2 regions of the Mesobacillus stamsii genome follow, and region 2 is predicted to be linked to the other one. Evidence: predicted binding sites of a transcription regulator. Region 2 holds the regulator's gene; the other holds the start of a gene.

Region 1 (4,429 bases), on a different contig from region 2:
ATATACAAGCGATCTACGATCATATGGATTGTGCTTTTATCGATACGGTTTTGGTAAACAGTGAGACCATCCCACCGGATGTGGAGCTTCGCTACAAGGAAGAACGGGCCCAGCCTGTCGTATTTGATCTGGAACGATTGAATTCTTTAGGAGTCGAAGTCGTCCAGGACGAAATCGCAGAACTGGATGGCAATGTCATCCGACATGATACAAAGAAAGTTGCAGAAATTTTATATTCGATGATAATTGATGAAACCAAAAAGAGGCATAACGCGTAAATATAAGAAGCAAGCGTTTGCCTCGATAAAAAAAACAGCTGCTGTCCTTTTGTGAGGCGTCAGCACCAGACAATCAGGGGGTGAAGAGGTGTCGTTCGCTTCGGAAACAAAAAAAGAACTCACGAATATGGACGTGAAGGGCTGCTGCGGCAATGCCGAATTGTCCGCTTTGATCCGGATGAATGGTTCCCTTTCCTTCTCTAATCGCAAACTCATCGTAGACGTACAGACAGAAAATGCCGCGATTGCCAGGCGAATCTATACCTTGATCAAGAAAAGCTATCAGATACAGGTAGAGCTTTTGGTGCGAAAGAAGATGCGGCTGAAAAAAAATAATGTTTATATTGTCCGCCTGAATGAATCGGCCAGAGAAATTCTGGAGGATTTAAAGATTTTAGGAGAAGGCATGGAAATTAACCATGAAATTTCACGAGAACTAGTTAAAAAGAAATGTTGTAAGCGTTCTTATTTAAGAGGTGCTTTTCTTGCAGGTGGGTCAGTGAATAACCCGGAAACATCGTCCTATCATCTGGAGATTGCCTCGATATATCAGGAGCATAATGATTCTTTAAGTCAGTTGATGAACACCTTTGGACTGAACAGCAAAACGCTGGAACGGAAAAAAGGCTTTATCACTTATCTGAAGGAGGCGGAAAAAATCACCGAGTTTTTGACCATTGTCGGTGCCCACAATGCCTTGCTGAGATTTGAAGATATCCGGATTGTCCGCGATATGAGAAACTCGGTCAATCGCCTTGTTAATTGTGAAACGGCGAACTTAAATAAAACGATCAGCGCCGCATTAAGACAGGTGGAGAATATCCGATTTATAAGGGATACAGTTGGCCTGCAAATTTTACCGGAAAAGCTGAGGGAGATTGCTCAGCTTCGTGTCGATTATCAGGAAGTCACCCTCAAGGAGCTGGGCGAAATGGTCAGCGGGGGAACGATCAGCAAATCAGGAATCAATCACCGGCTGCGAAAAATTGATGAGATAGCAGATAAACTGCGTGCCGGGCAAACGATAAATAAATAGGGATCAGGAGGAAAAGCAATGGTTGAAAAACAGGTGCAAGTCAAACTGAAGACCGGACTGCAGGCACGCCCTGCGGCATTATTCGTGCAAGAAGCAAACAGGTTCTCATCCGATATTTTTCTGGAGAAGGATGGGAAAAAGGTGAATGCAAAGAGCATCATGGGCTTGATGAGTCTGGCAGTCAGTTCCGGCGTATCGGTGAATCTGATCGCAAATGGAAAGGACGAAGAAGAAGCGATAGCAAAGCTAACTGAATATATTCAGAATGAAAATTAAGCTTAATAAAAAAACTCGCTCTTTTACAAGGGCGAGTTTTCTGCGATTATTTATTCTTTTTTTCTTCGATTATGCTGCGTGTGATGATTTGATCGACAAGACCATATTCTTTCGCACGCTCAGCTGTCATGAAATTATCGCGGTCCGTATCCTTTGAAATGACTTCAAGCGACTGGCCGGTACGTTCGGAAAGAATGGTATTCAGCTTTTCACGAAGGAACAGGATGCGCTTTGCAGCGATTTCGATTTCAGTTGCCTGTCCTTGTGCGCCTCCAAGTGGCTGGTGAATCATGACTTCCGCGTTTGGCAGGGCATAACGCTTGCCTTTTGTTCCGGCTGCGAGAAGGAAGGCACCCATGGAAGCAGCCATACCGATACAGATTGTCTGTACATCTGGTTTGATGAACTGCATAGTATCGTAAATTGCCATTCCGGCAGTGATGCTGCCGCCAGGGCTATTAATGTAGATAGAAATGTCTTTTTCCGGATTTTCAGCTTCCAGGAAAAGCAGCTGGGCTACAATGGAGTTGGCAACATTGTCATCAATGCCGCTTCCCAGCATAATAATGCGATCCTTTAAAAGGCGGGAATAAATATCATATGCCCTCTCGCCCCGGTTCGTTTGTTCAATAACTGTAGGAATCAAGTTCATGTTTGTTTTCCTCCTTTAACGTTAAATCTTGCCATAACTAGGCTGGCATTAAATGGTTCGTTTGCCAAAGTGCCTTATGTAGTTTCATGATACACGCATGGTCAATAAAGGTCAAACAAATCGCTTACAAAGCCAGCAAAAACTGTTCGACAATATTCCCATTTGCTGTACCGTATCCATCTTACCCAAGTTAGTCATTTTTAAACAAACGCTGATAGGGCAGATGTAGATGAGTATTTGAGATTTTAAGAGACGAACGACTATCGTCACATAATAAATTTTTTGTATGATAACTGTGTATTCGGGATCGATTACATCGGGTAAAAAAGATACGGCAGAAAATCCTTCTTGCAAATGGAGATGACTTATCCTATAATAGTTAAGCGTACTGTCAACTTCAGACATGCCCTCGTGGTGCAACGGATAGCACGTAAGCCTCCGAAGCTTAAAATGTGAGTTCGATTCTCGCCGAGGGCACTACAACATAGAAAAAATAAGGGTTTTCGAGTATTCGGATCAACTGTCCGTATACCTCGAAAACCCTTATTTTATTTACATTCCTATAAATAGAGATGTCATTCGTATAAAAGATTCCCAAAATATTCTTGAACACCTTCATTACCAAATAGGAAACCGGACCCAATAATTGGATGGTTAATTAAAACTAAAAACCCATATTTTCTTTAAAAAAACCAATAAAATGTAAAATGGTGTAGACTTTTGTCGGAATAAAGTGTAAATTATTCACTATATCGACACTTTATACGAAAAAGGCAAACTTATCGAAAGGTAAGGACGCAAAGCTTCAGACCTAAGGCAATTGCTAAGGTAGCTGGGTTACCGAAGAAAGTGGGAAAGAAAAAAGCACACGCTCCCATTTTTTTGGGAATTTGTGCTTTTTTATATTTATGGAGGTGTAAAATGATTGAATCAGAACAAGGTTTAGAAATGTATCATTTATTTCAACCAATCTACGATGTCCAGAAATGGCACTTGGTTGGTTATGAAGGCCTATTAAGAACCATGCAACGCATCAATCCGGAAGAAAGTTTCAGGATCGCTAAAAAGGAAAAAAGGCTTTATGAATTAGATTCGCGGTCTATTCACAAAGCCTTCGCCACCTACCAATTGGCAGATGATTCAAAAGGACGAAAGAAACTGTTTTTAAATGTCTTTCCATCGACAATTATTAATCCCAATTTCCTGCCTTTTATAAGGAGTATTATCCAGGAAAATCGTTTCATGAGTCAACAGATAATCTTGGAAATTGTAGAAAGTGAGCAAATTAATTTAGAAAAAGTAAAGATGGCATTACCTGAATTAAAGAAACTAGGCTTGAAAATAGCAGTAGATGATTTTGGTAAAGGTTCTACATCGATCAGGATGCTTTTAGAATTACAACCTGACTTTTTAAAGTTAGATCGTTATTTTGTTACAGATTTATTTTCGAATGAGCAGAAAAAAGACGTTATATTTTCTTTGCTTAATTTTTGTGAGAAATACAATTCCGATCTAATTGTAGAGGGAGTAGAAGACGAGATAAGCCTGGCAATTTTAAAAAGCTTAGGTGTTAAATATGCTCAAGGATATCTACTCGGTAAACCTTCACTCCTTTCAAGAACAGGAGTTTGCTTATAATGACTACTGAAATAAGCTTGTTAATTATTTTTTCAATAACATTGATTCATATTCTTATGTATTTGAATATAGCTAATTTAAATAAAAGAATGAAAACAGAAATAACTTCACAGCCAAAAAAGCATTTTCCCAAACAAGTAACAGATAAAGCCCCTTCGGTTGGTACACCTAGGAAAAACAGAAGAAAATGTATAAGGGTACCAGTTGAGAATGAATTTTGTACTGTAAGTTTTTATGAGATAGGAAATCCGAAATTTAGAAGTTTACGAAATAAGAAGATTACTGGTTATATTAAGGATATTAGCTTATCCGGATTGAAAATGACGAGTAATTTTGAACTTCCTGTAAGGTCTGATATTTGTGTAATGATCTCTTTTGAATTGCATGGAATTCCTTTAATCTTAAAGGGGAAGATAGTAAGAAGAGAAGATCATCTTGGGGAAGAATTCGTTGTTTATGGAATTGAATTTCAAAATTTAAGTAGACAAGCCCAATTGGAGTTAAGTAAGTTTATTAACAATAAAACGAAAGTAACTGCTCATCAAGAGT
Region 2 (4,429 bases):
GTCATCATTCGATCTGGAGGAAAGATTCCTGTTGACGGAAAAATCATCTCAGGCCAGGCTTCCATTAATGAATCAACGGTAACAGGAGAACCTGTTCCGAAGTTCAAACAGACCGATTCCCAAGTTTTCAGCGGAACAATTATAGATGACGGATATATAGAAATGATAGCGGAAAACTAAGAAATGGAAGAGTCATCAAAGGAAAAGGCAACTGTGCTACAAAACACCTATTTCGCCATTAGAATTGTACTCGTTTTGCTCTTAGGTGTATTAAAGGGTTCTGTCCATCTCGCATTAGGCATGTTTGTCCATGAAGCGAGCGTCTTGCTCGTCATCCTAAATGGAATCCGATTAATGAAATTTAAGTTTCGTGGCTTATCGAAAAGAGCAGCTTTTATCCAAGCGGCGCCACTGAAAAGGGAGCAATGTCAATGACCGAAAAGAAACATCAGAGTACTTTCTGCTGCCAACATTCAGGAGGAAATGATCAGGCATGTGTTTCACTCGTACCTATTTTTAATCATCTTGAAAATGACCAATTGAATGAAATTATGCAGACCGTTAAATCAGTTCGCTTTAACAAAGGCGAATTCATTTATACAGCCGACGATGAGGTGGACTCCCTATATATTGTAAGTGAAGGAAAAATTAAAATTTTCCACTTATCAGAATCAGGCAAAGAACTGCTCATACGCGTTTTACAACCCGGAGATTTCACTGGTGAACTTGCTCTATTTCAAGATTCCATCCATAAAGGATTTGCCCAAACGGTAATTGATACCCAAGTTTGTGTGATCAAGCGCTCTATTTTACAGGAGCTTTTACTGAAATACCCTTCCATTTCCTTAAAAATTTTAGCGGAATTTGCAAGTCGTCTTGAAAAATCCGAAAAACAAACCATCCGGTACGCAACGGAGAAAGTGGAAACCAGAATTGCCTTATACCTTGCTGAGTGTATGCACATCACCCCTGCTTCCAATGAGATAAAGCTTCCCGTCAGCTACAAAGATCTAGCATCCTACTTAGGCACAACCCCGGAGAGCATCAGCCGGACATTAACCCGCTTTGAGGAACAAGGTTTTATAAAAAAGGAAAAACAGCACGTGCTTGAAATCCTCGATTTAGACGGATTGCTTCTGGTTTAACTCCACATTATAGTTATAAGAGTCTTATCGAATGATAAGGCTCTTTTGACTGCAGCTGACTATTACTTGAATAATGTTTTTCAGCAGAGAACGCCTTAACATTTTCAAACTTTACCGGCCACAAACAAAATTATCCCAGCAAGATCATAAATTAGCGTGATTCCTGAATGAAACCGCTTTATTAATCGTTCAAAAATGTTCACACTGTTTTCGAGCGAAAATAAGGTAAAATGGAGGTATAAATTTATGTGATTAACTTCACAATCACTGAAACAAAAAGGAGTTCCTCATGGCCTATTTCAAACCTGAAAAAATAATGGAAATCACCATTGGAAACGGTGTAAAGAAAACTAAATATCCTCTGTTGCAAACATACATTCTCGGTTTCGAAGCAGGAGCGTTTATCGCATTGGGGTATCTGCTATATATCAGGATTACTGCCCCACTAATCGGGCCTTTGGAAGGGCTCAGCACCTTAATTGGCGCATCCGTGTTTCCCATCGGTCTTATTCTGACACTGCTCGCTGGCGGAGAGCTGCTGACGGGAAATATGATGACGGTGCCCCTTGCTAAGTTTGCCCACGAAATCAGTGCCGGCAAGGTTTTGAAAAACTGGACTCTGATCACTGTAAGCAATTTTTTCGGGGCGATTTTTATCGCCTATGTGTTTGGCCATTTGACCGGTCTTACGGAAACCGGAATCTTCCTTGAAAAAACCGTTCACATCGTCGAACATAAGTTAGATGCAACCTTTCTTGAAGCATTTCTGTCAGGTATCGGCTGTAATTGGCTTGTCGCAGCAGCCGTTTGGCTTTCCTACGGTGCAGAGGATATGGCTGGCAAGATTTTCGCTATCTGGTTCCCCACGATGGCCTTTGTGGCCATTGGCTTTCAGCACGTGGTTGCAAATATGTTTGTCATCCCAGCAGCAATATTTGCCGGCCATTTCACCTGGCTCGATTACCTCGATAATTTTGTGCCGGTGTTCCTTGGAAATGCGGTGGGTGGTACGATCTTTGTGGCGATGGCCTACTGGTTCGCCTATCAAAAGCAGGAAGGAAAACCGAACATTCAACCTGTACCCCTAAAGAAAGCCAAAATATGATTCGGAATTTTTAACGATTGATCTGGACTGAATTAATCACTTCCATTCAACACATGCCAATGATTCCAGAGAGAACATAGATATTTTTCCACAGCCTTTCTTGAATGCCGGTAAAAAAGCGTCTTTCACTCTCCGCTTCTGCCCTTCAGTTTGCCAGCCCTTTTATGAATCAGTCTTTCAATAGCGGAACCTGGCTTCTGTTGGATTGTCATTTTTCACGAAATACATAATCAGTTTGCCATTCATGAAAGGGATTCACGGCTTTTTCCATTTGCTGTAGATTTAGCACATTTTCGATCTAATGTGTGGTGTGTTGTTAAATGTGTCCCGATACGAGTTTCCACATGTTATAAAATGGGTATAATAACCAACACATCCTCATGTTTAGGCATACATTATTTTAACGAAAATAATTCAGGATGCATTCATTGCATTGAAAACAATTTTTTTATATAATTAAGGTCAAATATAGTCAAAGTCAGAATGGGGGAGGTTTAGTGAGGAATATATCGGACATCATCGAACATTACCTAAAACAGGTTTTAGAAATGAGCGATAAGGATATCGTGGAAATCAAGCGAAATGAAATCGCCGATAAATTTCAGTGCGTGCCGTCCCAGATCAATTATGTTATCAATACAAGGTTCACGATTGAAAGAGGCTATCTTGTTGAGAGCAAACGGGGTGGCGGTGGCTACATCCGGATCATCAAAGTCCAGGCTTATGATCATGCACATTTGATTGATGATTTACTGTCTTTGATTCAGTCACGAATTTCGCAAAGTAGCGCTGAGCATGTTATCTTCCGTCTTGTGGAGGAAGATGTGGTCACCGGCCGTGAGGCAAAGATCATGCTGAGCGTGCTCGATCGGTCCGTCCTGTATATAGAGCTGCCGCAGCGGGATGAGCTGAGAGCGAGAATGTTGAAGGCAATGCTAATGGCAATAAAATATAAATAATTATAAAAAAGCAAACAAAGAGGTGATGGCGTTGATTTGCCAAGAGTGCAATCAAAGGCCGGCTACACTGCACTTTACGAATTACTCAAATGGAGAAAAATCGGAGCTTCATTTGTGTGAACAGTGCGCCCAGGAAAAAGGGGAGTTGTTCATGATGAACAATGGTCCGGCTTTTTCGATCAATAGCTTGCTGGCTGGTTTATTGAATATGGAGCCTGCTTTTGAACAAAAGAAGGAAACGTTTAAGATGGATCAAGTATCTCAGTGTCCACAGTGTTCGATGACTTTTCCGCAGTTTGTGAAGATCGGCCGGTTTGGCTGTGCAACTTGTTACGATGCTTTTCGAGAGCAATTGACACCCATTGTCAGAAGGCTGCAGAGCGGAAATGAAACGCATAATGGAAAAATACCGAAAAGGATCGGCGGTGACCTTCATTTAAGGAAGACACTTGATCATTTAAAGCAAATTTTAAAGCACCAAATTTCAGAGGAAGAATTTGAGCAAGCTGCCGGAACGAGGGATCAGATCAGGGAACTCGAACGGAAATTATCTGCAAGTCAAGAGGGAGGGGAGTAGCATTGTCATTAGAGAAATTCATTAATCAGGCTGTTAGCTCCTGGATGAGCGATGATGGTCCTGATTCCGATATTATTCTAAGCTCTCGCATTCGCTTTGCACGAAACCTTGATGAATTTAATTTTCCTACCTTGTTTACTAATGGAGAGGCAGAGGCGGTTATTGGCACGATCATGGAACGTGCCAGCCAAACTTCTGCCGCTGGCTTTGGACAGCTTGAACTGATTAAAATGGCTGAGATTCCACCTTTGAAGAAAAGGGTTTTAGTTGAGAAGCATTTAATCAGCCCAAATCTAGCGGAAAATTCTGTTCATGGTGCAGTGCTCCTATCGGGAAATGAAAAAATCAGCATCATGATTAATGAAGAGGATCACATCCGAATTCAATGTTTGTTCCCAGGCTTCCAGCTGACGGAAGCTTTAAAGGCCGCCAATGAAATCGATGATTGGCTGGAAGGGTATGTGAATTATGCGTTTGATGAAAAATTCGGCTATTTGACGAGCTGTCCAACGAATGCAGGAACTGGCCTGAGAGCATCGGTAATGATGCACCTGCCAGGGCTCGTTTTAACGCAGCAAATGAATCGGATTGTACCGGCGATTAATCAGCTAGGTTTGGTGGTAAGAGGTATTTACGGAGAGGG

Evidence for each region. Region 2 encodes CtsR, which represses protease genes until heat stress. Its sites were predicted from a motif close to ATGGTCAATAAAGGTCAAACA; they were not measured.
Region 1: a site for CtsR is predicted at 2,340-2,360, ahead of clpP (ATP-dependent Clp endopeptidase proteolytic subunit ClpP). Genes of this name have one in related genera too.

Annotation. Positions count from the first base shown of each region.
Region 1 covers NZ_JAUSUN010000007.1:58,211-62,639, reverse strand. Annotated here, with positions in the region: gene mgfK (gluconeogenesis morphogenetic factor MgfK) at 1-278, shown strand, start outside; gene whiA (DNA-binding protein WhiA) at 367-1,314, shown strand; gene J2S25_RS07810 (HPr family phosphocarrier protein) at 1,333-1,590, shown strand; gene clpP (ATP-dependent Clp endopeptidase proteolytic subunit ClpP) at 1,637-2,242, opposite strand; tRNA gene J2S25_RS07800 (tRNA-Arg) at 2,648-2,719, shown strand; cyclic di-GMP riboswitch class I at 3,005-3,087, shown strand; gene J2S25_RS07795 (EAL domain-containing protein) at 3,164-3,880, shown strand; gene J2S25_RS07790 (PilZ domain-containing protein) at 3,880-4,429, shown strand, end outside.
Region 2 covers NZ_JAUSUN010000047.1:1,494-5,922, forward strand. Annotated here, with positions in the region: gene J2S25_RS19310 (P-type ATPase actuator domain-containing protein) at 1-180, shown strand, start outside; gene J2S25_RS19315 (hypothetical protein) at 184-435, shown strand; gene J2S25_RS19320 (Crp/Fnr family transcriptional regulator) at 432-1,145, shown strand; gene J2S25_RS19325 (formate/nitrite transporter family protein) at 1,435-2,250, shown strand; gene J2S25_RS19330 (CtsR family transcriptional regulator) at 2,748-3,209, shown strand; gene mcsA (protein-arginine kinase activator protein McsA) at 3,235-3,786, shown strand; gene mcsB (protein-arginine kinase McsB) at 3,789-4,429, shown strand, end outside.